3 regions of the Peribacillus sp. SIMBA_075 genome follow, and region 2 is predicted to be linked to each of the others. Evidence: a T-box and tRNA genes for the amino acid it is inferred to sense, from the RefSeq annotation. Region 2 holds a T-box; the other regions hold tRNA genes.
The links. The T-box of region 2 lies ahead of argS (arginine--tRNA ligase). A T-box ahead of a tRNA ligase gene usually reads a tRNA of that ligase, here a tRNA-Arg.

Region 1 (10,768 bases), on a different contig from region 2:
TATTGCAGTTACGTTGATTCAGTTGGAAAATCAGCTTTTGCCTTCAATTGCAGGGACTTTTCCGCTTGATATCCCTGAACCAATCTTTTTTGGGAAACCAAGTACATTATATCCTTATCCTTTTACCGGTTATAAAATGGTAAAGGGACACTTGCCTGTAGAAGGAACAAAAGCAAAGAAGGCTGAATCGGCAAAAAGATTTGCCCATTTTTTGAAAGTTGTTCACCGTTTCCCTGTGGAAAGGGCTAAGCATTTAGGTGTACAGCCTGATGGGATGATGAGGCTTGATGTATCCTATCGCAAGAAGTCGCTAATGGAAAATGTCTCAAATCTAATAATGCTAGGATACTTTGAACAAGCTGATGCGGTTAAAGATTTTGTTGGAGGGCTAGGCGAGTTGGGTGCTCCGCAACCGAGTTCACTCGTTCACGGAGACATTCATATCCGAAATGTTTTACTTGATGACGAAGGCGTTCTTACAGGTATCATTGATTGGGGAGATGTGCATATCGGAAACCCTGCCATTGATTTATCCTTTTTATATAGTTATTTCCCAAGAGAAGCACGCCGAGGCTTTTTTGAAATCTATGGTGAAATCGAAAAAGAAACGGAGAGCTTAGCCAGGTTCAGAGCAATATATATGCTTGTTACATTACTCGTTTATGGCATTGACCGCCATGATGAAGAGCTGATAGCCATTACGAGTACCGGTTTGAAATTTGCTATAGAAGAATAATTGTAATGCTCTTTTGATGTCTAGGAGGTTCATATGAAGGCAAGTTATTATCATGCAATCACATTAATGGGGAATATGTTGGAACAAGCTAATATTCCTTATCAATATACAGGTCGACCTGCTCTGTTCGTGCAAGGAGTGGATATTGATAATTATGAGAACATCGTCATTGATGTACAATGGGATCTTTTTGATGAGGCATTAGATCTTTTTTCCGAATACTCCCCGACAAATCCTGAAAAAAGTCCTGAGACTGCCTCTTTTCAAATGGATGTCGAGGGGATTTCTGTCACTGTCCACTGCAGGTTTAACACGACCATTAAAACAGACCCTTATCGTTTGCCTATAAAGATGGGGGATATGGAGGTATGGTGCAGGTCGTTGTACAGTTATTTATACGATGAAGAAATGAGAAGGTACAGTGCCGAGATTCATGCTTACTTATTTGCCGAGCAGAAAGGGTTCACAGCGGAAAATGAACAGGCGTGGAACCAGAATAATTACTTAGCGCTTGTCAATCGTTATGGAAATCCTGCGGAACTGGCATCGAAAATCAAGCAAAACCCAAAATGGAGACTGCACCCTTTTTATAAATATATGGGGGACATATCCGGCAAAAAAATCACTCATTTGATGGGGTCGAACGGTGTCAAAGCAGTTGCGATGGCCATATTGGGAGCCACAGTGAAAGTTGTTGATTTTTCCCAGGAAAACGCAACGTTTGCAAATGAGCTGGCAAATGGGTCCGATGTCTCCATCGAGTATATTGTTTCCGATGTGCTTTCATTACCGTCGGAACATGAATCAGGGAATCAGGATTTGATCTTAATGGAGCTTGGAGTGCTTCATTATTTAATCGATCTCCAGCCGTTATTTGAAAAAATTAAATCGATGTTGAAACCCGGAGGCCGATTCGTACTGCATGAATTTCACCCGATTTCAACAAAGCTCATTACTTCGAATGGCAAAAAGCATAAGATAACAGGAAACTATTTTGCCCCGGCAATCGAAAATAATGAGGTCGCTTTTTCCAAGCATATGCCGGATGAGGAAAAGGGGAGCCTTTCAAGAGTTGTACAGCGTAAATGGACAATCGGGGAACTTATAACGTCAATAGGTCAATCAGGGCTTGTTATTAAAGTACTCGAGGAAGAACCGAATCATAAAATCCACGATATTGGACTTCCGAAAACATATACATTGGTGGCGGAACGAGTTTAAGCTGCTGTTAAGGAAATAATGCTGACTGAATGAGCCTTTTCAGTCAGCTTTTTATTTACTTCATAATAAAAGGGGATGCCGCGTTCTGCGACATCCCCTAAAAAAATTAATTTTGAGCCGACCATTCTTCTACATCCCATACTTTGGTAACCCAATCTTCATAGAAGTCAGGTTCATGGCATACGAGGACAATCGTTCCTTTATACTCTTTCAATGCACGTTTCAGTTCTTCTTTTGCAACGACATCCAAATGGTTAGTCGGTTCATCGAATAACAGCCAATTGCTTTCGGTAAGCATAAGTTTACACAGACGTACTTTTGATTGTTCACCACCGCTTAAATGGCTCATTGGACGTGTAATGTGCTCGTTTTTCAGACCGACACGGGCAAGAATGGCACGTACCTGTGGTTGGTCTAGATGCGGAAATGCATTCCACACTTCATCGATCGGTGTCGTATTGCCTGCTTTGACTTCCTGTTCAAAATATGAAGAAAAAAGGAAATCGCCAAGTGATCTTTTGCCGCCTAGAGGATCAATTTTACCCAAAATCGTTTTTAAAAGAGTGGATTTTCCAACTCCATTACAGCCGACCACGGCAATTTTTTCTCCCCGTTCGATTGTCATGGACAACTTCGGAAGCAATGGGCGGTCATATCCAATTTCCAAATCCTCGCCTTCAAATACATAACGGCTGCTCGCACGTGATTCTTTAAAGTCAAAGGTAGGTTTCATTGCAGTTTCTGGACGATCGATACGTTCCATGCGATTCAATTGCTTTTGACGGCTCTTTGCCCGACCGGTCGTTGAGTAACGGGCTTTATTTTTTGCAATGAAATCTTCTTGCTTTTTAATGAATTCACGCTGTTTTTCATAGGCATTGATGTGCTGATTTTTATTCAATTCGGCAAGCTCAAGGAATTTTTCATAAGTTGCCGTGTAACGGGTCAGTTTTGAAAATTCAAGATGGAAAATGACGTCGACGACGCCGTTCATGAACTCGGTATCATGCGAAATCAATAAGAAAGCATTAGGATATTCCTTTAGGTAGCTGCTCAGCCAGCGGATATGCTCTACATCCAAGTAGTTCGTCGGCTCATCAAGGAGCAATACTTCAGGCTGTTCCAAAAGTAACTTGGCTAGTAAAACTTTTGTCCGTTGTCCACCGCTTAGGGCAGAAACGTCACGGTCCAATCCGATTGCATCCAACCCTAAGCCGCGTGCCGCTTCTTCAATTTTAATATCCAGATTGTAAAAACCACCGGCTTCAAGCTTGTCCTGGATTTCACCCATTTGTTCCAAGAGTTCTTCAAGTTCTTCTGGAGTGGCTGTCCCCATTTTCTCTGTTACTTCATTCAATGCTTTTTCCTGCTCGAATAAAGGTAAGTATGCATCCCTTAAGACGTCGCGAATCGATTTACCTTTAGAAAGTATCGTATGCTGATCTAGATATCCATATTCGACACCAGGTGTCCATTCCACCCGGCCATCATCATGGATAAGCTGTCCTGTAATGATATTCATCATCGTTGACTTTCCGACACCATTTGCCCCGACCAGACCAACATGTTCGCCGGCCATCAGGCGGAAGGAAACATCCTTGAATAAGGTGCGGTCGCCAAAGCTGTGTGCTAATTTATCTATAGAAAGTAAGCTCATTTATATTGAACCTCCCAATTAATTTGAAAAAATCCCTACGTTTCATCATACTAAAATCTGCACGGGATTGCTATCTAATCTATTAATTTACATATATGCCCTTTGGTGACAATCGAGCCCTTGGCAGGAAAAATCGTATTGATGAATATAGGATCGACACCTGTTGGACCTGTTTTTGGATGCCATGCCTATGCATTATCGCCCTGTTATAAATTATGTGAGATAATAGAGAAATCAGTTTAAAAGGGAAGGATGTTTACTATGAGTAAAACAGTCGTACTGGCCGAGAAGCCTTCGGTCGGAAGAGATATAGCAAAAGTGCTGAATTGCGGGAGAAAGGGTAATGGTTTTTTTGAAGGGGATCAGTATATCGTCACATGGGCTCTAGGTCATTTGGTGACACATGCAGATCCGGAAACGTATGATGAAAAATATAAAACTTGGCGCCTTGAGGACCTGCCCATGTTGCCGAATTCTTTGAAATTGGTCGTGATCAAGCAATCAGGCAAGCAATTTCAATCGGTTAAAACACAGCTGAACCGCAATGATGTCAAGGATATCATCATTGCAACAGATGCAGGCCGTGAAGGGGAACTTGTTGCACGCTGGATTCTCGAAAAAGCGAATGTGAAGAAGCCGATCAAGCGGCTTTGGATTTCCTCTGTAACGGATAAAGCGATTAAAGATGGATTTAAAAAGCTGAAGGATGGCAAGGAGTATGAAAATCTATTTGCCTCTGCTGTGGCCAGAGCGGAAGCGGACTGGATCGTTGGGATGAACGCGACACGCGCCCTTACAACCAAGCACAATGCCCAGTTATCCTGCGGTCGGGTCCAAACGCCGACACTTGCGATGATTGCAAAAAAGGAAGAAGAAATAAAACAATTCCAGCCTAAAAAATATTATGGCGTTTCGGCAAATGCAGAATCCGATTTGCGCCTAATCTGGCAAGATGCCCAATCAAAAGATATACGCACATTCGATAAAGCCAAGGCAGAAAAGGTTCTAGCAGCCGTGAAGGGGAAAAAGGCAGAAGTGGTGGAAGTGAACAAAGCCCATAAGAAAAGTTTTGCCCCTTCTTTATATGATTTAACGGAACTTCAACGGGACGCCAATAAGAAATTCGGCTATTCGGCGAAAGAGACATTATCGATCATGCAGCGCTTATATGAAAGCCATAAAGTCTTGACGTACCCAAGGACGGATTCACGCTTTTTATCAACGGATTTAGTTGATACGCTAAAAGAAAGATTACAGGCCGTCAGCATTAAACCATATGCCCAGTATGCATCGAGGATCCTGCGCAGTCCGATTAAGGCCAATAAATCGTTCGTGGATGATAGTAAGGTATCGGATCATCATGCAATCATCCCCACTGAGCAAACTCCGCTACCGGGAAAACTGAGCGACAAAGAATCGAAAATCTATGATCTGGTCGTTAAAAGGTTCCTTGCCGTATTGATGCCGCCTTTTGAATATGAGCAAACGACCATAACCGCGAAAATGGGGCAGGAGACGTTCATGGCAAAAGGGAAGGTCGTCCTGAAATCAGGCTGGAAGGAAGTCTATGATCATCAATTTGATGAGGAAGAATCTAAAGATGGCCTTGCCGAGCAACTGCTTCCGAACGTTCAAAAAGGTGACAGTTTAACCATTTCGACTGTGAAACAAACAGAGGGTGAAACGAAACCGCCGGAACCATTCAATGAAGGCTCACTTCTTTCGGCAATGGAAAATCCTGCTCGTTTCATGACAGGGGAAAGCAAAGAACTCATCAAGACTCTGGGTGAAACTGGCGGAATTGGGACTGTTGCAACGCGTGCTGACGTTATTGAAAAACTGTTCAATAGCTTCCTGATCGAAAAGAGAGGGAAGGGCCTTCATGTTACTTCGAAAGGAAAACAGCTCCTTCAATTGGCACCTGAAGACTTACGATCTCCAGCACTGACAGCTCAATGGGAGCAAAAGTTAACAGCAATTGCAAAAGGAAAGCTAGCAAAACAGGCTTTCATCGGCGATATGCGCGCCTACGCTAAAAATATCGTTCATGAAATCAAAAATAGTGACCAAAAATTCAAGCATGATAACGTGTCAGGAACGAAATGTCCTGATTGCGGCAAGCTGATGCTTGAAGTGAACAGTAAAAAGGGGAAAATGCTTGTCTGTCAAGATCGTGAATGTGGCCACAAAAAAGGTGTTTCACGTGTAACAAATGCCAGATGTCCACAATGTCACAAAAAGATGGAAATGCGCGGTCAAGGAGAAGCACAGACATTCACATGTAAATGCGGTTTTCACGAAAAGCTTTCTTCTTACAATAAACGAAGAGGGCAAAATAAAAATCAAAAAGTATCAAAAAATGAAGTCTCCAATTATATGAAAAAGCAAAATAAAGAAGAGCCGATCAATACTGCATTAGCGGATGCTTTGGCCAAACTGAAATTCGATAAATAAAAGAAATAGGTCCTTCACTATTAGTTTTTAAAGTGAGGGCTCTTTTTGTGGGATTATTTGCATGGGCAGAGTGGGCATAATCCTTGCAGTTTTCTGCTTCCGCAGGGCTATCTTTCCAGACAATATGAAGTGGCGAAATTCATAAAAAAGACAGTGGAAAGGGATGGAGCATTCGCTCCATCCCTTTCCATATATCGCGGCTACGACTAAATTTCATTCAGTACGGTCCCGTGCAATTCATATTCAAGTGTTTTGTCAGTTTTTTTTTTGTGTTTATCCGAATCCACTAGTGTAAGCGTACAGAATGGCTGCTGATCACCCGGACTGAAAATTGCTTCATCATTCTCTGGATTCCATAGGCTGTAAATACTCATGATCAGTATCCTCCTTTGGGTGAGAAGACTAGTAATTCCCTTTTTGATTATCATCTAACTCTTCAATTGACTCTAACGCTGATCACCGGGACTAAACACCGCTGCGTCATTCTCTTTGTTCCATTGGCTTCTGATTGTACTCATCGTGCACATCATCTCCTTTGGTGAGAATGTCTTACAGTATTTTTATACCCGGCTGGGACAGGTTCAAACATTTCTTTTAAAAAAAGTGTAATTATATACCAGTAATGTATATCCATTATTTTTCTGCAGATATTTATCGAAATAAAAAAATGAATATGAATTAAATGGTTAAATTCATAATATATTGTTCGCCGATATTTCCAAACTTTCTCAAACCCGTATCATGAAATCCAGCCCTAACATACAGCTTTTGTGCGGGGATGTTCTTATGATTGACAGCTAATACAATTTCATCGCAATTAGGAAATTCTGATTTAACAAACTCGGCAAGTAGGAACATCCCTTGTTTTGCATAGCCTTTTCCCTGCTGCTTATAATCAACTGATAATGCGGTCAGCAACATGGCATTGGGGTTAGTCGAATATTCTTTTACGCGATCTGTTGAATGCAGTAAAAAGAAACCCACAGGTTCATCATCACTTAAAATGACAATACGATGCTGCCCTTTTGTAACGTCTGTAAACTTGTTTGGCAAGGCAGTAAATAGACCTTGTTCTTCAGGCAGTTCAAACTGATTTAGTTTTTCGGAATATTCATCTGAAAAATGCTTTAACTCAACGGAATTTACCTTTTCCATAAAATGCTCCCCCCTAACCCTTCTTCTATATATTACCATTACGAAGCCGGCTATCTTCTTAATTTAAATAATTAGTGCCATTTAAAATTAAAGTTCACCGAATGTTCAAGAATGGTAATATTTTAGATTTTTAATTATTATTTACCATCCAATTTTAAAGATTTATCCGATACATATCATGATAACTACAATTTGCAGTCAAAAAAGGGAGGTAAAGCAGAAAGCTTTATCAGACGAATCAAATGTTAATTCTGAAGGACCTACAACAATAGAATTAAGCGATGGTTCATCTGTTGAACTTAGTTCAACAGATGAAGTTGATAACAGTAATTCAAGAAGCATTCGGACACCTTCAGCAACTTTTGCACGGAGAAAAATATCTAAGGCTTCTTGCAGTGTGTATTCAATTGTGAAACTTTCCGTAGTCTTACTGGTCAATTTCCGTTCCTTTAACGCTGTTCCACGCTGTTTAATAACGTGTTTTTTCATAAAAAAAGCACCTCCAGACATAGAAAGATAATAGTGAAATGGAATATCACTGTTTCCTACGTACAGAAGTGCTTTTATCCTACATACAATTTACGGCTTTTATGGTCATGCCAACAGAAAAAAACCCTGCTACAACACGGAGAAACCGCATTATAACAGGGCTTATAAACTTTAGCGTCCCAGATAGGAATCGAACCTACGACCTACAGCTTAGGAGGCTGTCGCTCTATCCTGCTGAGCTACTGGGACATATAAAAAAGTCGACGACTTATTTATTATATTTCTTATAGGCAAACTTTTCAAGTTAATAGCAATAATAATTATGAAAAAAAACATCTAGACGCTTAGGGGGCACTCAGCTCTCCTGTTTCCTTACTCTTCATTAAATGGAATACTTTATTATTTCCTGGTTTTCTGGTACTATTATGCTAGAAAAAATTAGGAGAATGATAGTGGGGAATTATAGAGTTTTATGGATGGTGACGCTGCTGGGGATTTTAATTTTACCGGGATGCTCACAAGGGATTTTAGAGGGTATAGGCACAAAGACGGCTGCGCCGATCACGGAAGGTAACATTGAAGTGGCTGCAGCAGCGAAGAATGACACTGGGCAGGATTCAGAGGACGAATTATATACTGAACGAATCGATACGAGAGACTGGATAACGGCCGAGTCCGCGGTACAGCTTCCAATATTGATGTATCATAGCATTTCTGAAGGCAATGGCCTTCGGGTACCAAAAGAGGAATTCCGATTACAAATGACCTGGCTTCGGGAAAATGGTTACTATACATTATCCCCTGAAGAAGCATTTCTCGTTTTAACCGAAAATCGGATGCCAAGTGAAAAGTGTGTCTGGCTTACTTTTGATGATGGCTATACAGATAACTACACGGAAGCTTTCCATATACTAAAAGAATATGATATGAAAGCGACTGTCTTCATGATCGGGAAGTCCATCGATAAAGGTCATCACCTGACTGAAAATCAAATGATGGAGATGAGCGGGAAGGGGATTTCGATCGAAAGTCATACTATCAACCATTTGGAGCTGAACCGAATGACGTCAGAGCAGCAAGAAGCGGAAATGGTCCAGTCAAAGGATCTGTTCGATCGTATCCTGCAACAGGACACGACAGTGCTTTCCTATCCAGTTGGTCGTTATAATGAAGAGAGTCTCAGGCTTTCAGAAGAAGCTGGATACAAGATGGCAGTCACTACTGAACCTGGAGGAGCTTCAAGGGACCAAGGGATGTATGCCTTGCATCGAGTTCGGATTTCACCTGGATTATCAGTAGATGGGTTCGCGTCGCTGATAGAAAATGCTTCAAATCATTGAAAATGGACGGTGCATTTCAAACTTGTTCAGAAAAATCATATAATAATCGATTCTAACATGGTGTATAATGAAGGCAGTGAAAATTATATACATATGAACGATTTGGTGTCTTAATGACTTAAAAGGGAAGCTGGTGAAATGCCAGCGCGGTCCCGCCACTGTATTTGGGAGCTGACGGCTGTGTACCACTGTATGGGATATGGGAAGGTGCCGTTGACGATGACCATGAGCCAGGAGACCTGCCAAGATTCGTACACCTGTAACCTACGCGGATGGGAAGGTGTGTGGCAGACCCTAAGAGTCCGTAATGATATTGTTGCCATACAAGCATCTTCCGTTTAACGGGAGGTGCTTTTTGTTTTGGGTGCCTTCCGAGATTATTAGGTGAAGAAATTAAATGAAAAGATTGTGGGGAATGAAAATGAAGAAGATTTTTGGTTTGATATTGTTGATGTTACTGACTGCAGGCATGATGGTTGGCTGCAGTGACGCTACTGATGAAGGAAAAGAAAAGCAGCAAACGAATCATGCTCAACACGACGCTTTCCCGATTACGATTAAAGATGCAACGGGCGAAAAAGTAACGATAGAACAAAAACCGAAGAAAATCGTTACGTTGATACCAAGTAATACAGAAGTGGTATTTGCACTTGGTTTAGGTAAAAAGGTCGTTGGTGTTTCCGACAATGATAATTACCCGGAAGAAACGAAAAAAATTAAAAAAGTTGGCGGAATGGAAATGAACACGGAGCTGATTGTCTCCATGAAGCCTGACCTTGTTCTTGCCCATGCATCAAGTGCCCATAATTCAAATGAGGGATTAAAGCAGCTTAAGGATGCTGGAATAGATGTCCTTGTAGTCAATGATGCACAAAGCTTTGACCAAGTCTATGAATCTATTGAAATGATTGGAAAGGCAACGGGGGAAAATGATAAGGCAAGCGAAATCGTTGCGGATATGAAAACGAAGCTCAAGGATATTCAGGAAAAAGTCAAATCCGTTAAGGAAGCGGATAGGAAGACCGTTTTAATTGAGGTTTCGCCATCACCGGATATATATACACCTGGAAAAAATACCTTCATGGATGAAATGCTTCATATTATTTCAGCGGATAACGCTGCTGCTGAATTGGACGGCTGGGCAAAAATTGATGAAGAGTCGATGATTGCTGCAAATCCGGATGTCATCATTACAACGTATGGTAATTATACAAAAGATCCAGTAAGTGAAGTGACAGGCCGAAAAGGATGGCAAGACGTAAATGCCGTTAAGAATGGCCAAGTCTTTGATGTCCCTTCTGACTTGGTGACCCGTTCCGGTCCACGCTTAATAGAAGGAGTAGAGGAACTTGCAAAAGCAGTCTATCCGAACCAATTTGACAACTAAATGGGCGTTTGCTTATTTGATTGCGTTGTTAATTTTGTTATTCGCAATGACGATAGGCATTTCCTTTGGTTCGGTGCCAGTTCCGATTTCCGTACTTATACAAATAATCGGCAAGGAGATTTTTCACTTGCCGATTTCTGCCGATCCGGATGTGATGCTTACGAATATCGTGATGAACATCCGCTTGCCGCGTGTGCTGCTCGCTGGTTTGGTTGGGGCATCACTTGCGATTGCCGGGGCAGCCTTTCAGGGACTGCTCCGGAACCCGCTCGCTGATCCTTACACATTAGGTATTTCTTCAGGAGCATCGGTCGGCGCCGTATTGACAA
Region 2 (8,069 bases):
CCGTTTGTCGTTAACTAACGCTCAAGTATGTACCATTGCGCATATCATAAAATTAACCTTATTAAAGGAGGGGTCTGTATGCCGAAAGGAAAAAAGGGAAAATCAGCTTCATCTGGCAGTTCTTCCACGGGTAGTACTTCTACTGGAAGCAAGTCTACCGGTAGCACTTCTACTGGCAGCAAGTCCACTGGGAAAAAATCCACTGGAAAAAAATCTACTGGCAGCACAACTACTGGCAACACAACTACTGATTGACGAAAGATGTTAACAATGGAAGGTACTCCATTCCGTTGCTTATCCATTCTATAATTCTCTTGGGATTAGGCAACTCTCCTAAATCCTCTCCATAATTTTTATTAGCCCGTTTGTCGTTAACTAACGCTCAAGTATGTACCATTGCGCATATCATAAAATTAACCTTATTAAAGGAGGGGTCTGTATGCCGAAAGGGAAAAAAGGAAAAGCAGGTTCATCTGGCAGTTCTTCTACGGGTAGTACTTCTACTGGAAGTTCATCTACTGGCAGCAAGTCCACTGGCAGAACGTCTACTGGCAGCAAGTCCACTGGCAAGAAGTCTACTGGTAAGAAGTCTACTGGTAGCACGTCTACTGGCAGCACAACTACTGGTATGACAACTACTGGAACCACACCAGTTGTTATCACATCTACAACAACAACAACATCTACTTCATCAAGCTCAAGTTCAAGCTCATCCACTGGCAAAAGAAGAAGAAGATAGATAGTTAAATATAAAATGCTTCAGCTTGATTGATCCCTGATTGATCAAGTGGAAGTATTTTATGATATTACGGCTTCATTAATGTCGGACTATCCATAAAACATCTTAAAAAAGAAAGGAAGGTGAGTGTATGTCTTATCATATTCCATCTTATTTCTTAACGATAGAAGAAGAAGATCTAGAAGATTTACGTGCGGATATTTGGAGCGATGACCCTATTCCCGCCTATTTGAAAGTAGAAAACGACATTTACGATATCGATATTGCCTATCGGGGCTCTTATACCCGTAAATTCCGGAAAAGATCCTATTGGATTGATTTCATCGAGCCAAAACGATTCTTTGGCGCCCACAAAATCCATCTCAATGCCGAATACAGAGATCCTTCCCTCATTCGCAATAAACTCTCACTCGATTTCTTTCAAGACCTTGGTGTCCTTTCCCCTCATAGCCAACACATCAACCTATTCCGAAATGGCACGTTTAAAGGTGTGTATTTACAATTGGATTCCGTCGATGGGCTTTTTTTAGAAAAAAGAGGACTTCCTGCCGGTCCGATTTATTATGCTGTCAACAATAATGCCAACTTTTCATTGGAAAGGGATGGGAAAGTAAAAGACTCCCTTACGTCAGGCTATAAGCAAGCCTTTGGCAAACCCGCCGATGATGAATATCTAATCGAATTCATCAAAAAAGTAAACACAACCCCACTTGCAAAGTTTCCTGAAGTAGTCTCGCAGCATCTTGATATCCATAAATACTTACGCTGGCTGGTTGGAGCCGTTTGCACCATGAATAACGACGGTTTCACTCATAACTATGCACTATATCGCAATAGTAAAACGAAGTTATTTGAAATCATTCCTTGGGATTACGATGCCACTTGGGGACGCAAAGTCAGTGGCGGGATCATGGAGCACACATATGTCCCTATCGGAGGGAAAAAGGCAAACCACCTTATTCATCTGCTCTTGCAGGTTCCGGAATACAGTAAGTTCTACAAAGATCTCCTGGTTGAAACATTGGAAACCACATTTACCGTGAAGCATATGGAAAATAAAGTATTATCACTGCACCAGGGCATACGCCCCCACATCCTTCTAGATCCATATAAAAAGAATAAGATTGATCTATTCGACAAGGAACCGGAATTCATCTTCGAATTCATTCGCAAACGCAGTGATTACTTAAATAAGCACCTCGGTGACCTAGATGAAAAAAGTGCCACAACACAACTGAAAGCTAAACAGGACCGAAGGGGAGTTGCTTTCGTGTCACCAATCTGCATTAAAAATACGGGGAAGTACGGCAGGGGAGTATATGCTACAAGGGATATTAAAAAAGATGAACTGATTGAGGTATCACCTGTCATCATTTCACCCAGACATGAATGGAAATATCTAAGGAAAACTGCACTCTTTCATCACTGTTTTTATTGGGGAGATGACGATGAAACTGTCACTGCCTTAGGAAATGGATCCCTATTCAATCATTCATACACACCAAATGCGACATTCGATAATAATTTAGAAGATTTAACGATAGACTTTTATGCTTATAAAGATATAAAGGCTGGCGAGGAAATCACGATCAATTACAATGGTGAACCTGATAATAAATCCCCGTTATGGTTCGATGTCATCGAGTAGGCGTTTTTTGCTTCCATTTTATTTTTAAAGAATCCATTTTGAAGGAAAATTGATCAAAATGGATTCTTTTTTCATTCAGTTTTCTTCGCTAATGCAAGAACGGTTTAACTTTACATTTTATTCGGCGCTGAAATTCCCAATAAACTTAGCGCATCCTTTAATACAATGGCTACGGAAAAAGCGAATGAGAGCTTCATTTGTTTCCATTCATCTTCAACCAAGATTTTCGAATGCGCATAATACTTATTGAATGCACGTGATAACTGCAAGCTGAATTTCGCGACTTGTGATGGGTCTGCTTGTTCAAATGATTTTTGGACAATGACCGGGTATTGCTCAAGCAGTTGGATGACTGACCAAGCATATTCTCCTAAAGCGTCAAAATGGATTACATGTTCTTTAAATTCACCTTTTTCCAGCAATGATGAAATACGCGCAAATGTGTACTGTACATATGGACCCGTTTCTCCCTCAAAATTCATCATTTGCTCTAATGAAAAGTCAATATCATTCATCCGATTATTTTTTAAATCATTAAAGATTACCGCTCCGACACCGACCTGTCTTGCAACCAGTTCTTTCTGTTCAAGCGCTTGATTTTTTTCTTCAATATTGCGCTTCGCCGTTTCGATTGCTTCTGCCAAAACATCCGCAAGCAGGACGACTTTCCCTTTACGTGTCGACATTTTCTTACCGTCTTTTAACATCATGCCAAATGCTACGTGCTGTAAGTCATTTGACCAATCGTACCCCATTTTTCCAATGACGTTAAAGAGTTGTTTAAAGTGCAGGGATTGTTCATTTCCTACAACATAAAAGGTTTTCTTCGCCTCAAACTGTTGCTTACGATACATGGCTGCAGCTAAATCACGCGTGGCATAAAGTGTCGCACCGTCCGTTTTCGTAACCAAACAAGGCGGCATATCTTCCAATTGCACGACATAGGCACCTTCGGATAGGGTAAGCAGGCCTTTTTCTTTTAGTTCCTCGACAACAACATCCATTTTGTCATTGTAAAACGCTTCACCAGCATAGGAATCAAAACGGATGCCCAATAAATCATAAATCGTTTCGAATTCTTTTAGAGACGCATCCCTGAACCATTTCCATAGTGCCAGTGCCTCCTCATCCCCATCTTCAAGCGACTTGAAGCTAGCGCGTGCTTGTTCATTCAACGATTCATCCGTTTCAGCCATTTCATGGAACTTCACATAGATTTTCAATAATTCCTGAATCGGGGAAGCTTCGATTGCCTCCTTGTCTCCCCACAGCTTATACGCGACAATCAATTTCCCGAATTGCGTGCCCCAATCCCCTAGATGATTAATACGCACGGCATTGTAGCCATTTTTTTCAGCAATGTTAGCCAATGCATTTCCTATGACTGTTGAGCGTAAGTGCCCCATGGAAAAAGGCTTGGCAATATTCGGAGATGAATAATCAATCACGACATTCCCCTGTACAGGCTGCTTTCCGCCATACTTATCCTTTTCACTTAATATGGTTTGCAACACATTTTCCGTCACAATCTGTTGATTGACGAAGATGTTCAGATAACCACCCACTACGTTCACTTCTTGGATCAACTTACTGTTTAATTGTTCAGCTATTTCAGACGCAATCACTTGTGGTGACTTTTTTAACTTTTTTGCAAGAGTAAAGCATGGAAAGGCGACATCACCTAACTCCATCAATTTAGGCTTTTCCATTAATTTTTCTATTTCACTTGCTGGCATTTCATTGTTCAAAGCAGTTGAAATTAAGGCTGCAATTGGTTTATTCATCGTCATTTTTCCCTCCTAAACAAAAAAGCCCCCGTCTCTAAATAAGAGACGAGAGCATAGTTTCCCGTGGTACCACTCTAGTTGCCACAAATTGTGGCCACTTTCCATTGTTAACGAGGTGACTCCCCGATGTTCTCTACTGGACGTTTCAAGAAATTTCTCCAAAGTGCGCTTCATTCATCCGTCCTGCATTAGGCTCACACCATCCCTAACTCGCTTTCCATTTCAAAATGAACTACTCTCTTTATCACAGAATTTTCAATATTATGATTTAATCCATCGTACACAATTTTAAAAAACGTGTCAACACAGGATTTCTGATCTAACCCTGTCATAAAGTCTCTATCCCAAATCCATCTAGCCAGCCGGTAACTTCATTTTATCCTTGATAGTCGAAAAATATTTCCTTACGGTCCCAATTGTGTTGCTTTGCTGATTGGAGGGGTCAAGTGTGGTTTGACCATCGGCTAACAGGCCTAACACACCCATTTCCTGGTCATTATTGTTGGAAGACTCATCCATAAGTTCAGGGGAGTATATTCGCTTGCCATCCAATACGCTGCGAATCGAGCAGGCTAACTCTTCACTCGGGTTATCCTTCAATAAATAACCACTTACATTTGCTTTTAAAGCAAGTTGAAAATAACCAGTCCTTCGAAATGTCGTTAAAATAATCACTTTGCATTCAAATGACTTTAAAGCTTCAGCTGCCTCAAGCCCGCTCTTTACAGGCATCTCCATATCCATGATACAAACATCCGGCTTTAATTGGTGCACAAGAGTAATAGCTTCTTCTCCATTACTGGCTTGCCCGGCAATTTCTATATCTTCTTCAAGATTGAGTAGAGAACTAATTGCCTCTAACAGCATTTGCTGATTCTCTGCAATGACAATTCGGATCATTTTAAGTTCTCTCCTTTACTGAGTCGTTATATGAAGAAAAGACTCCCCAAAATCCAAGGATTATTAAGGGAGTCTGGAATGATTCATGAACGTTACAATTCAGATTTCACTTGAACGGAAACACTTTTTTTTGTTAAATGTTTTATGTCCTTAAAGCCAACAAAATTCTTGTTTTTCTCATCCCATAAACGGAAACGGAGCGACTGTAAGCTTGTAGCAAGAGTGATCGTTGGTACGTTCTTTAGAGGCTCTGTATTATTATGTGCATTTTCCAGTTTATAGTTAGGTACCCTAGGACTTAAATGGTGAACATGATGGTAACCGATATTACCAGTAAGGAACTGCATCAGTTTTGGTAGCTTATAAAAAGAACTTCCTTCCACTGCTGCCAATACATATTCCCACTCCTCATTTTCTTCAAAATAAGAGTCCTCAAATGTGTGCTGGACGTAAAACAGCCAAATGCCCACTGAACCTGATATTAAGAAAATGGAACCTTGTACTAAAAGAAATGACTGCCAGCCTACTGCAAGGCAAAGCAATGCCACTAAACCAACGATTAATACATTCGTCAAATAGGTGTTCATTTTTTCCTTCTTTCTAGCACCTTTTCGGTTAAATCTATTTTTAAGAAGGAAAACATAAATCGGACCTATCCCAAACATTACCAATGGATTGCGATAAAAACGATAGGCAAAACGAAGTCTAAGCGGCGCAGCCAAATATTCATCCACCGTAAGGGTCCAAATATCCCCTGTACCCCGCTTATCTAAATTGCCACTTGTTGCGTGATGCACAGAATGCTCATGCCCCCATTGATCAAAAGGGAATACAGTCAAAACACCCATGACTGTCCCGACTATTCTATTCGCACGGCGGCTTTTAAAAAATGAATGATGCGTACAATCATGAAAGATTATGAAAATTCTTGTCAAGAAGCCAGCAGCCAACACAGCTGGAATTAACGTTAACCAATAAGAAACCGAAAGACTTATATATGCTAGGTACCATAAAATAATGAATGGCCCTAACGTATTGATGATCTGCCATATACTTTCTTTTGTCGTTGATTGTTCAAAAGGAGCAATTTGTTTTCTCAAGTTTTTAGTATTTTGTATGGTCATTAATCAATTGCACTTCCCTTTATTTTTTCGTTATTTCTTATTATAAAGAAATCAGCCTGATTTTATTAGTACCAGGTGTCATGACTAGAAGATGACAAATGTCATGTACAAGATATTTTCAACGGAAAACCCTACCAAATAAAATGGAAAATAGCCAAAACTGGCTAACCGAATAGGACGGTATAGTTCCAACAAATTAATCTCCATTTGGAAGAATTCTTTTCTTATCATAGAAAGCTTAAAAACGACAAACGTATAATAAACTGTCGTAAATCTCTAGGGATTTTAGAGAGATGTTAATTATCAAAGCCACTTATGATAGGCTTAGACTATATGGATTTACCAGTTGAAAAACTGTAAAGGGGAATTAGTTTGGATAAGGAAATGGAGAAAACAATTGTAAAATCATTTTTCACCAAAAGGCTCCAAGATAGAATTCTGTTCGAATTGTCTTCAGCCAAGAAACGCAAGGATGCCTTAAGTCGCCTTTGTCATTCTTACAGAACAACTCTTCGTGAAGAATACATCATTGAGATTCCGAAACCGAATTCAGATCCAGCAGATATAGCTAAGTTACTAAAACAGAATGGTGCTGAAGATTCTTGTTATGTAATATCCTGGGATGAAGATATTGATGGTAAGGAGCTCCCCTTATTAATCGCCTTAGAAAAAGCTGTTGGAATGGGGATGCCCTCAATCATATCCTGCATACCAAATAAACTCGCTTATTTTGAAGCTGAACAAGAAGCCCTTCCATCTCCAAGATTTTTACTAAAAAGAAAACAATGAATAATTGCATACACAAATATTCCTGTTTAGATGATTCCCTATTTTCTGGACTTTTCCACAATGTACCTCTATTTTATTGCTATTCTCCATAGTAAACTAGTAAAGTTAAATTTTACAAAGGGGAATAAAATAATCGTGAAAAAATTCTTTGGATGTTTTATTATGTTAAGCCTTCTTTGTATGTGTCTCTTTCCAACCAGTGGTAGTTCATCAAGTAAAACCCAATACATAGGTTCTGTTAAAGTGGACAATACAAAAGTTTTTAGTTCTCCTAAATTAGGTTCTACTTTATTAAAGACCTTAAAAAAGGGCGAGGAGTTTCCCGTCATTTCCTCTGCCGTTGGGGATTCCGCTGGCCCTATTATTCATAAAGTAAAGACTGGAAACACATTATGGAAAGTAGCAAATCAATATGGAGTTTCAGTAAGTGAGCTGCAAAAAGAAAACAAATTAACTTCTTCCGAAATCACTGTTGGCCAAAGCCTGAAGATTCCCCAGAAATATAAGATCCATAAGGTAGTATCAGGAGATACATTGTGGAAGATCTCTTCTAAATATAAGGTAACCACCAGTGATTTGACGAAATTAAATAACTTACATGCAGATACAATTAATGTTGGCCAAAAATTGAAGATTCCTGATTATTACTACCAGGTTCAATTGCTTGATGGTAAAAAGGGATGGATAAAGACATCCCAACTTCAAAAAAAGGCGCAAAAACCTGTCGTCATGGGCTGGACGCATAATGAATCGAAAGAAAACTACACCCAACAAATTAAACAACCTAATTTAAATGTAGTTTCTCCTCGTTCCTATACGCTGACGGATTCCGGTATTTTCGTTTCCGTTTCTGCGGATGCAAAGTTCGTCCAAAACGCCCATAAGCAAGGAAAGCAAGTTTGGCAGCTTATCGGAAATCAATTTGACCCTGTTTTAACCGGTTCTGTACTAGGCAATACAAAAAAACGCCAGAAATTGGTTTCAGCTTTACGTGATTCACTTGTTAAAACTAAAAGTGATGGAATAAATGTAGATTTTGAAAACATCGATCCAAAAAGCAAGAAGGACTTTGTACTTTTCAT
Region 3 (10,768 bases), on a different contig from region 2:
AGTACCTGTTAAACGCTCTCACTCAGTTTGTGCCCAAGGCGGAATCAATGGGGCAGTAAATACAAAAGGTGAAGGGGATTCTCCATTTATCCACTTTGACGATACAGTTTATGGCGGAGACTTCTTGGCTAACCAACCGCCGGTTAAAGCGATGTGCGATGCAGCACCGTCAATCATCCATATGTTTGACCGTATGGGCGTTATGTTCAACCGTACTCCTGAAGGTCTTCTTGATTTCCGTCGTTTCGGTGGTACTCAACATAGCCGTACAGCATTCGCTGGTGCAACGACTGGTCAGCAATTACTTTACGCATTGGACGAGCAGGTTCGCCGTTATGAAGTTGAAGGCCTTGTAACGAAATATGAAGGCTGGGAATTCCTTGGAGCCGTTATCGATGATGATCAAACGGCACGCGGTATCGTAGCTCAAAACCTGACTTCAATGGAAATCAAATCATTCCCTGGCGACGCAGTCATCATGGCGAGCGGCGGCCCTGGAATCATTTTCGGTAAATCGACTAACTCAATGATCAATACAGGCTCAGCAGCCTCCATCGTTTATCAACAAGGTGTAAATTATGCAAATGGTGAGTTCATTCAAATTCACCCAACAGCAATCCCTGGAGATGACAAACTTCGTCTAATGAGTGAATCCGCTCGTGGTGAAGGTGGACGTATCTGGACATATAAAGACGGAAAACCTTGGTATTTCCTTGAAGAAAAATACCCTGCTTACGGTAATCTAGTACCTCGTGATATCGCGACTCGTGAAATTTTCGACGTATGTATGAACATGAAGCTTGGTATTAATGGAGAAAACATGGTTTACCTGGATCTATCTCATAAAGATCCTAAATTACTTGATATTAAACTTGGCGGAATCATTGAAATCTACGAGAAATTCATGGGTGAAGACCCTCGTAAAGTTCCAATGAAAATTTTCCCTGCCGTTCACTATTCCATGGGCGGACTTTGGGTTGATTATGACCAAATGACTAACATTAAAGGTTTATTCGCTGCAGGTGAGTGTGACTACTCTCAACATGGCGGTAACCGTCTTGGTGCGAACTCACTTCTTTCTGCAATTTTTGGTGGTTCAGTCGCTGGACCGAATGCCGTTAAATATATTGAAGGCCTTGATAAAACTTCAGAATCCATTCCTGCTTCATTGTTTGAAGGCTACGAAAAACAACAACAGGAAAAATGGAATGATGTCATGTCTCTTGATGGTAACGAAAATGCTTACGTCCTGCACAAAGAACTTGGTGAGTGGATGACACAGCATGTTACTGTAGTTCGTTACAATGACAAGCTGAAAGAAACGGATAACAAGATTCTTGAGTTGATGGAACGTTACAAGAAAATTAACATCAATGACACGGCAAAATGGAGTAACCAAGGAGCTGCATTCACTAGACAGCTGCAAAACATGATGCAATTGGCTCGTGTAATCACAATTGGTGCGTTAAACCGTGATGAAAGCCGCGGAGCACATTACAAACCTGATTTCCCAGAACGTAATGATGATGAATTCATGAAAACGACAATGGCAACATTCAAAGGCTTGGATCAAGCACCTGAATTCCATTATGAAGATATTGATGTATCACTGATCGCACCGCGTAAACGTGATTACACTACGAAACATTAAAGAGGGGGAGCAAAAAAATGGTTGAAACTAAATCTGAGACTAAAACAGTCCGTTTTATAATCACTCGTCAAGATACACCGGATTCAGCTCCTTATGATGAGGAATTTGAATTAGCGTACCGTCCGAATATGAATGTAATTTCCGCTCTTATGGAAATTCGTCGTAATCCGGTAACTGTACAAGGCAAGCACACTACAGCAATCGCATGGGATATGAACTGTCTTGAAGAAGTATGTGGTGCTTGTTCAATGGTTATCAATGGTAAACCAAGACAATCATGTACAGCTCTTATCGATCAATTGGAGCAGCCGGTTCGTCTTGCTCCAATGCGTACCTTCCCTGTTGTTCGTGACCTTCAAGTCGATCGCAGCCGTATGTTCGACTCATTGAAAAAGGTAAAAGCATGGATTCCAATCGATGGAACGTACAATCTTGGACCAGGACCGCGTATGCCAGAAAAGAAACGTCAATGGGCATATGAATTGTCTAAATGCATGACTTGCGGTGTTTGTTTGGAAGCCTGTCCGAACGTGAACAGCAATTCAGACTTCATGGGACCACAACCATTATCACAAGTTCGTTTATTCAACGCACATCCAACTGGTGCAATGAATAAAGCGGAACGTTTAAATACAATCATGTCCGATGGAGGACTTGCAAACTGCGGTAACTCACAAAACTGTGTGCAGTCTTGCCCTAAAGGAATTCCATTAACGACTTCGATTGCAGCATTGAACCGTGATACTGCCATTCAACAATTCCGTAACTTCTTTGGAAGCGACGAAGTTTAAAAATGAAAATGAAAGAACCTGTATCTATTTTGATATGGGTTCTTTTTTTTCTTTGTTTTTACATTTGGGTGAATTCAATACTTGAACGATAGGGACCGATAGCCAAATCCATAAAAGATGATAGCTTTGCAAGCGCTCTGAAAAAAGCTAAGATCAAAGTGTGAATGGAGAATTGGAGGAGGAAATCGGCCACACCCATTGACATCGGCCTCCTGCAAAGGATGCTCGTTATGATTAGTGACGTGAGCAATAATCAAAATAAACAGCTTTCAATAGAAAACCCTTTTCATTATCGTTGTTTTCTTATAAAATGAGTGAATAGTCATTCATATTCGAAAGGGAGTGCACAAGTTGAACAGAATATCATATATCGATAATATAACCGAGTGGATCAATGATTTTTCCTTTAAACATGAGATTAAGGTTCGCTTTTCGGAAACGGATATGTTTAGGCACTTGAATAACACGATTCCTTTTACTTATTTTGAAGAAGCGCGGATTGAATATTTCCAGAGCATGGGTTTTATGAAGGATTGGACCTCGGCTGAAGGTGGTGAGATGCCGGTTGTTGCAGATCTACAATGTGATTACCTGAAGCAGGTGTTTTTCAATGATCAATTGACAATTCATGTGAAAGCTGACCATATCGGAAAATCTTCTGTAGATATACATTATATGGGAAGCAAACACGATGGTTCAATTTGTTTCACGGGCAGGGGAACGATTGTCCAGGTCTCCAAAGCCACCGGAAAGCCGATACCTTGGACAGAAGAGATGAAGCGGTCGTTGTTGCATACAGAGCTTGAACATACCTAAAAATATTTCGATTTAGACAAGTAAAAGAGTCACTCCATTGCCCCGGCCAACATACTATATCTTGACTAAATAGACACCCACTCCGGGTTTTATGCTGGTGAAGGCAAGGAGGGTAACATTACTTGAAGGAGAACGAATTCACTCATAAGCCACTACTCACCAAAAGAGAAAAAGAAGTATTTGAGTTACTAGTACAAGACAAAACAACAAAAGAAATCGCAGGTGAATTGTTTATTAGCGAAAAAACAGTTCGAAACCATATTTCGAATGCGATGCAGAAGCTTGGAGTTAAAGGACGTTCGCAGGCAGTCATAGAACTCCTTCGTATGGGGGAACTTAAGCTTTAATGTGTTGACTCTTAATAAAGACTTATAAATATTTCTCTCCCGTCTAGTTGGCAGCATATAAGGAAGGCCAAAACAATTTGGTTGTTTTGACTTCTTTGGATGCTGCTTATTTTTATGAAGGGGGTTTCATTATGGATTCCGGACAATCAATCTTGAAAATCATTTCACTTTCATCCAAAATGGTAGTATGATAAGTTTCATGAAGTGGTGGGGAGCTGTGTGTATGGATGAAGAGAAGCAGGTTGCTTATGTAGCCGATATTGAGAGGGAATTGCGCTATGTATCGTCATGGATTAAGCAAAGGGGACGGGAAATTCTCAATGATTATAAAATTACCATTCCTCAATTCCTGGCTTTGCAATGGCTTTTTGAAGCAGGCGACATGACGATTGGCGAATTGTCCACGAAGATGTTTCTCGCCTTCAGCACAACGACGGATCTGATTGACCGCATGGAGAAACATCAGCTTGTTAAGCGTGTCAAAGATGAAAAGGACCGGCGTGTGGTTCGTATTCACCTTCTTGACGAAGGGGAACGGATTATCGAAGAAGTGATTAATAAACGGCAGCAGTACTTGAGTGGCGTATTAGTCAATTTCAACGAATCTGACATCGTGTCCCTCCGAGGGATTTTAGCAAAACTACATCAAGAAATGAAAGAAAAATGAGGCGAGTTTTTTGAAACAACCGATAGGCATCATTGATTCAGGGGTAGGCGGCTTGACAGTAGCTAAAGAAGTCATGCGCCAGCTTCCAAATGAAAATATAATTTACTTAGGTGATACAGCAAGATGCCCTTATGGGCCGAGGACCAAAAAAGATGTCCAAACCTTCACATGGCAAATGACGAGGTTCCTGATGAAGAAGGATATAAAAATGCTGATCATCGCTTGCAATACGGCGACTGCAGCTGTACTGGATGAAATCAGGGCAATACTTCCGATTCCTGTATTGGGTGTCATCCATCCTGGGGCAAGGGCGGCATTGAAAGTTTCTGATTCCTTGCATATTGGCGTTATTGGTACGGAAGGCACGGTAAAAAGCAAAGCTTATGACGACGCACTTGCTTCCATCAATTCCGATGTGAAAGTAGATAGTTTAGCATGCCCGAAATTTGTCCCAATCGTGGAAAGCGGGGAGTTTCAAGGGGGTATCGTCAATAGGGTCGTGGCACAAACCTTGAACCCGCTGAAGAAAACGAAGATCGACACATTGATTCTTGGCTGTACCCATTATCCACTGCTGGGGCCTGTAATCTCTTCCTATATGGGGGATGGAGTACAAGTCATTTCCTCTGGGGAAGAGACGGCCCGTGAGGCAAGTGTCATTTTGGATTATTATAAATTAATCAATAAAAGCAAGCTCCGTCCGGTTCATCGCTTTTATACTACCGGTTCAAGAGATATGTTTGGTTCTATCGCATCGAGCTGGCTCGGTATTCATACCGATACAATCGAAACAATTAAAATTGATCACCTATAAGGCTTCCATTTGGAAGTCTTTTTTTCGTGAAGCGGAAAAATGAAAAAGCATACCGTTTTGTATATAGCTACAAACCTTGATGGATATAACGCCAGAAAAGAATGAAGCATAAGTAGGATTGAAGGGACAGAAGGGGAAGCGGACAATGGATACGGTGATTATGGGAAATAAGGCATATTAACAGATTCATCCACTGGCAGAAGGCCCGAAATCCCGTTGAAGGCTTACAAACATGCAGCAGTACGGGCAAATTGCCTAGCTCGATTATCAGAGCGGAAAATAATTGGTCTATTTTCCCTTAGGGCTCGTATAAATAGGAGTACAAACTGTCCTAGGAGTGATTTTATGTCCAATAAATCAAAAGTAACAATGGCTGTGACCATTCTGGCATCTTCTTTTTGGCTTTCGGGATGCGGATTATTTGGCGGTGAAGAGAAAAAGGAAATTGATCCACCAAAGGATATTTCATTAGTCGATGATGAATCTTCATTAAAAGAAAAGAATGATGAAGAAAAGCCTGCAACAGATGGAGAAAAAGGCGCTGGTGCTGTTGAATCGAAAACAGTGAAGACAGAGTTATATTTAATTGATAAAAGTGGGTATGTGGTTCCACAGACATTGGAACTTCCTAAATCGGAAGCCGTCGCCAAACAGGCGCTTGATTACCTTGTCGATAACGGTCCAGTCACGGATAAACTTCCGAATGGGTTCAGGGCGGTCATTCCTGCCGATACCCAAATAAGCGTAAACATTAAAGATGGAGTGGCTGTAGCGGACTTTTCGCCGGAGTTCAAAAACTATCAAAAAGAGGATGAACTTAAAATCCTTCAAGCCATTACATGGACCCTGACGCAATTCGACTCGGTCGATAAAATCCAAATGAGAATAAATGGGGAAGATATTTCCGAAATGCCGGTCAATGGCACACCGATAGATGAGAATATCTCAAGATCTTCAGGAATCAATATCGATACGAGTGACGTGGTCGACATTTCGAATTCCAAAGCACTGACCGTTTATTATGTAGGCGGTGACGAGGAGTACTCCTATTATGTTCCGGTAACACGCCGGATCAGCGAAACGGTGTCTGATAATGTAACAGCTGCCGTCCAAGAGTTAACGAAGAGTCCTTCGGGTTCTAACTTGCAAACGGGGTTCATGAGTGATGTAGCTTTACTTGACAAACCTAAAGTGGCAGAAGGTAAGGTCAGCCTCAACTTCAATGAAAATATCCTTGGAAGTTTTAAAGAGAAAAAGGTGTCACAAGAAGTCCTTGATGCTTTGGTCCTTTCTTTAACTGAACAGAAAGGAATTGAAAGCGTTGAAGTACAAGTGCAGGGCAGCGCCGATATTCTTAATGAGGAAGGTAAGAAACTATCTGAACCAGTGGTCCGTCCAGAGAAAGTCAACACAGGTAGCTTTTAAAGAACGATCTTATATGGATATAGCACAAGGAGGCAGCCAGCAGCTGCCTCTTATTCTTTTTTATCACCAATAACAATAGTCTAATGGTTACATTCTTTTTGCATGCTTAGCCCCTTGCTTAAATGTTCATAGAAAAATCCAATTAACCATTGTTTAGGTTGAAAGGTATTTCCACCAAACATTCTCTCTTCGTTAAAAAGTTTTTACATAAATAAAATTTTAAAAGAAAAAAATACCTTGTAATAATGTAATTCATTAGGGGGAATCTTTAACATAAGTGAAAAATTACAACGTTAGATTTCCTTATGACTATTAAATTTTCCTCCAAATTCTATATGGCCGGACTAATTCTTTTGAAAAATGGACACTTCCGGGCTAAACAGATAACTTCTGATACCCTTGTGCTTAATTCTCTGCTGCATCCCCGAGTGCTAAAGAGCTTCAATGATCTTCCTTCCTGAAACTTTATGATTTTTTTAAAGGTATTCCGAAGTTCTAGACAGAATCTAAGTTTTAACATTGAAATTGAAGCTTGAAAATGCAGGTTAATCTTCTTCTGTTTAAATCTCTCTTTTTTAACAGTCATGCGAAAGCGCCCGGTGTTCGATCGACCTAAATTGATTGTGTAATTCACGCAGGTGGCGGCACTAGGACAGGTACCATTAAAGAAGCCTTCGTCGCTTTGGCTGCTTGTTTTAAAAATTGCAGGAGAACTGGCAGTATTTCAGCTGAAAATTTCTGGCTTCTGCAATTTTCGGGGTTATTGCAGAAGCGGGAGTTGTGGTAGACTGAAATTATCTGGAAGATTCAGCGGCCCTTGTGATATGAATCTCATCATGACAGGCAGCGGTGAATTCATTCAATCGCAGGGAACTGGAGAAAAAACGGCTTTTACATATAACGAGTTACAGCTATTTCTTTCTAAGCTCAAAAAGAGCCTTGCTAGAAAAGCTCTTGAATCCATAGCCGAAAAATACAAAAAGGGTGAAATGAAAAATGAAGTCAGTAATCATTGCAACGAAAAATAAAGGGAAAGCAAAGGAATTTGAAAGCTTGTTCTCTGCTAAAGGGTATGAAGTCAAAACGCTTCTTGATGTACCGGATGCACCGGATGTGGAGGAAACAGGTACAACTTTTGAAGAAAATGCGATCCTGAAAGCAGAGGCCATCGCCCATCGGCTAGGCCACTTTGTCATTGCGGATGATTCCGGATTGATTGTAGATGCATTGGATGGCCGTCCGGGCGTATATTCTGCGCGCTATGCTGGAGAGTCCAAGAGTGATGAAGCGAACACGGAAAAAGTCCTTAGGGAACTGGAAGGCGTGCCGGAAGAGGAAAGAACGGCGAGATTTTATTGCGCCTTGGCACTTGCGTCGCCCTACCAGGAAACGATTACTGTATCGGGGACGATGGAGGGCTTGATTACCGAACAGCCTTCAGGAACGAATGGATTTGGTTATGATCCAATCTTTTTTGTTAAAGAGCAGGGCAAAACAAACGCCGAATTGACAAAAGAGGAAAAAAACCAAATCAGCCACCGTGCCCACGCATTGAGGGCGCTAGATGAAAGGCTTGATCTATTTCTAAAAAGGGAAGAAGGAATGTGACGATGAAAGTGCTAATAATGAGTGACAGTCATGGCTTAACTCATGAAATCAGCATGATAATCGACCGTCATAAACAAGAAGTTGCTGCCATGATCCATTGCGGTGATTCAGAGTTGGAAAGAAATGATCCTTACATGTCGGAGTTTTTGGCCGTTGGCGGGAATTGCGACTATGATTCGGCATATCCGGATGATATTGTGGAGAACATCTCAGGCAAGCGTTTTTTCATTACGCATGGACACCTCTATAACATAAATATGACCTTGATGAATTTAGCGTATAAAAGTGAAGAGGCTGAAGCGGATATTATTTGTTTTGGTCATTCCCACGCTGCAGGTTCCGAATTGATTGACGGCAAGCTCTTCATCAACCCGGGAAGCATACGCCAGCCGCGGGGACGAAAAGAGAAAACCTACGCCATTTTGGAAATGGGAACAGACCAACTTGCAATCACCTATTATGACCTTGAAGGAAAAATCGTTGAGAAACTAAGAAATGTTTATCAAATGGGATGACTTCATGTATAATAACCAGGAAGCGTTTTTCCCCGCTTCCTGGTTCATGAAAAAAAGAAAAAACTTTTTATGAAAAACCGTTGACTTTCTTTTTATATCCTACTATAATAAGAGGTGTCCTAAGGGAACAGTTAAGGTAATACATAAGTTTTACCGCAACTTATATCATAAACGTCTCAGTAGCTCAGCTGGATAGAGCAACGCCCTTCTAAGGCGTCGGTCGGGAGTTCGAATCTCTCCTGGGACACTAACAAAGCGGTTATAAAGCCCGCTACGACAACCTTCTATATCGTTTAGTGAAACGGTCAGTATAACGGTCATGTAAGAAATTACACCGTATATCGACTTACATTACTAACGATATAGGAGGTTTTTTCGTATGACCAAAAGAAAAGGATTATTAGATGTTAAAGTAGACGTAAGAGGGTTATTAGAGGAATTACCCGTTTCCAATTCTGCCGCTTCAAAAGCTAGGACTGAACAGCCTGCTATTCTAAGTGACTCCATCTTGATTTCAAACGCTCTAGACGTCATTACAAGGCAAATGAAGGTGAGTGGTAATAGAAGCCGTACTATAAGTGATTATGTAATGTGTCAGTCAGTATACAAACACTTTTGTGAAGTATCAACAGTTCTTAAAAGCCAAAGTTCGTCATTCTTGAAATAAATGGTAGTTGGTGAAATTTAACTGTTGATTTGATGGCTCAAATGTTAAGTCATCACGAGAGACACGTTCTTCACCTTTTTTGTCCCGTGCAGTGGATTTGTTAAGATAACATCGAAGTTAGAATATCTTGAACCATCTATTTTGTCTAAAGCTTTCCAAGGAGAACTTGGAACAAATGACCCAAGTGAAGAAAATGCTATTGAAATTTTAAAAGAATTGCTACAGAACAAGCTAAAAAATTGTAAGAAGGCATCCATTTAAATAGTGGATGTTTTTTTATTGTATCAATAGAGAAAGTTGTTTCTAAAGTAGGAGTGCGAGTGTCATTGTATTGGATTAATACTTGAATGATGTAATATACTGGCCAGCCTAACGGTGATGTCATTGAGCCTATATAGGTGTTTCATAGGAATGCTTGCCAAATGGTTTGAGTATTTGTTAGCCGTAATTCTAACCCGCCTCAAAATATTATATTACTAGTATTGCAATGAGTATTATACTAAGTTATAATAAAAATCACGATTACGGTCTAAGTTCGAAAAGTGACCGTTTTGTACTGAACTGAAGAAAAACAGCGATACGTCTCAGTAGCTCAGCTGGATAGAGCAACGCCCTTCTAAGGCGTCGGTCGGGAGTTCGAATCTCTCCTGGGACACTAACAGAAAAAAGTCAAAACCTTTTAAGGTTTTGGCTTTTTTACTTTTTCTGAGCTGTTTTAAGTTAACGAGGGAATATGGAATGAACGTAGAAAGGATGCATTTCCTTTTGCATCCATTGAATTAATATTGGTTGTATGCAGAAAAGAAGTTTTTTATTTCGTATTTATCGCAGGTGGATGATCTTTTATGTCGAACTTGTTATGAATAAGGAGATGTTTAAATGAATAAAGATAGATTATTCAAGTTCATTCAAACTTCCACTCGGGGCAATTTCTTTTCAGTCGAAATATCCGAAGATGGAACTAAGGTAGTCCAATTAGCCAAGGAGCTAGAAAAAGAGGGAAGAATCAAGTTGAGGGAATGCTCGCGAAAAGAACAAGGTGTTTATCTGGAAGGAATACTTAAGTTTGTGCCAAGCTAATACTTAATAAGCTTTAACAAAGGACTTATACTACGAATTTCATATGCCCCATAGAAAAAAGGATCCAATCATGGATGCTTCGAACTGCAGACAAACTCGATGAAAATCGAGTTTGTCTGCAGTTTTTTTTAGGGTTTGTACAATTTGAACGTTACCTCAAGGCACTCGCTTTCCGCGGGCGGTCCGCCCTTGGCGCCTTTGTGCCTGCGGGTCTCACCACCCGCCCCGCGGAAAGCGAGCATCTGGAGGGGAAATCAACAACAACTCACTACCTGGTAAATAGCAACAAAGTATGTGAAAACAGCCTTTAGATAAGATAGATGAAGGCTATATTTCGACATTTACGCTCCACCATTATTAAGTGCATTATAGCGGAATAGTACCAGG

Region 1: it has a tRNA-Arg gene. The T-box ahead of argS (arginine--tRNA ligase) is inferred to sense a tRNA for this amino acid. The anticodon was not compared.
Region 3: it has a tRNA-Arg gene. The T-box ahead of argS (arginine--tRNA ligase) is inferred to sense a tRNA for this amino acid. The anticodon was not compared.

Annotation. Positions count from the first base shown of each region.
Region 1 covers NZ_JAWRYN010000003.1:266,331-277,098, reverse strand. The annotation lists gene SB775_RS04675 (phosphotransferase) at 1-736, shown strand, start outside; gene SB775_RS04670 (class I SAM-dependent methyltransferase) at 770-1,957, shown strand; gene SB775_RS04665 (hypothetical protein) at 1,954-2,082, opposite strand; gene SB775_RS04660 (ABC-F family ATP-binding cassette domain-containing protein) at 2,064-3,614, opposite strand; gene SB775_RS04655 (DNA topoisomerase III) at 3,876-6,068, shown strand; gene SB775_RS04650 (hypothetical protein) at 6,275-6,442, opposite strand; gene SB775_RS04645 (GNAT family N-acetyltransferase) at 6,747-7,223, opposite strand; gene SB775_RS04640 (hypothetical protein) at 7,422-7,712, opposite strand; tRNA gene SB775_RS04635 (tRNA-Arg) at 7,888-7,961, opposite strand; gene SB775_RS04630 (polysaccharide deacetylase family protein) at 8,159-9,052, shown strand; cobalamin riboswitch at 9,139-9,313, shown strand; gene SB775_RS04625 (ABC transporter substrate-binding protein) at 9,474-10,439, shown strand; gene SB775_RS04620 (FecCD family ABC transporter permease) at 10,402-10,768, shown strand, end outside.
Region 2 covers NZ_JAWRYN010000080.1:689-8,757, reverse strand. The annotation lists gene SB775_RS26925 (hypothetical protein) at 45-302, opposite strand; gene SB775_RS26920 (hypothetical protein) at 406-648, opposite strand; partial or broken gene SB775_RS26915 (CotH kinase family protein) at 870-1,949, shown strand; gene SB775_RS26910 (SET domain-containing protein) at 2,010-2,387, shown strand; gene argS (arginine--tRNA ligase) at 2,498-4,177, opposite strand; T-box leader at 4,213-4,431, opposite strand; gene SB775_RS26900 (response regulator) at 4,529-5,074, opposite strand; gene desA (Delta(5) desaturase DesA) at 5,167-6,198, opposite strand; gene SB775_RS26890 (hypothetical protein) at 6,571-6,987, shown strand; gene SB775_RS26885 (LysM peptidoglycan-binding domain-containing protein) at 7,231-8,069, shown strand, end outside.
Region 3 covers NZ_JAWRYN010000007.1:97,132-107,899, forward strand. The annotation lists gene sdhA (succinate dehydrogenase flavoprotein subunit) at 1-1,651, shown strand, start outside; gene sdhB (succinate dehydrogenase iron-sulfur subunit) at 1,669-2,442, shown strand; gene SB775_RS08185 (hypothetical protein) at 2,501-2,641, opposite strand; gene SB775_RS08190 (acyl-CoA thioesterase) at 2,794-3,258, shown strand; gene SB775_RS08195 (helix-turn-helix domain-containing protein) at 3,381-3,605, shown strand; gene SB775_RS08200 (MarR family winged helix-turn-helix transcriptional regulator) at 3,829-4,272, shown strand; gene racE (glutamate racemase) at 4,283-5,086, shown strand; gene SB775_RS08210 (GerMN domain-containing protein) at 5,432-6,511, shown strand; gene SB775_RS08215 (hypothetical protein) at 7,336-7,539, shown strand; gene SB775_RS08220 (XTP/dITP diphosphatase) at 7,508-8,119, shown strand; gene SB775_RS08225 (metallophosphoesterase family protein) at 8,122-8,634, shown strand; tRNA gene SB775_RS08230 (tRNA-Arg) at 8,808-8,881, shown strand; gene SB775_RS08235 (hypothetical protein) at 9,014-9,301, shown strand; tRNA gene SB775_RS08240 (tRNA-Arg) at 9,883-9,956, shown strand; gene SB775_RS08245 (hypothetical protein) at 10,181-10,381, shown strand; gene SB775_RS08250 (hypothetical protein) at 10,456-10,692, shown strand.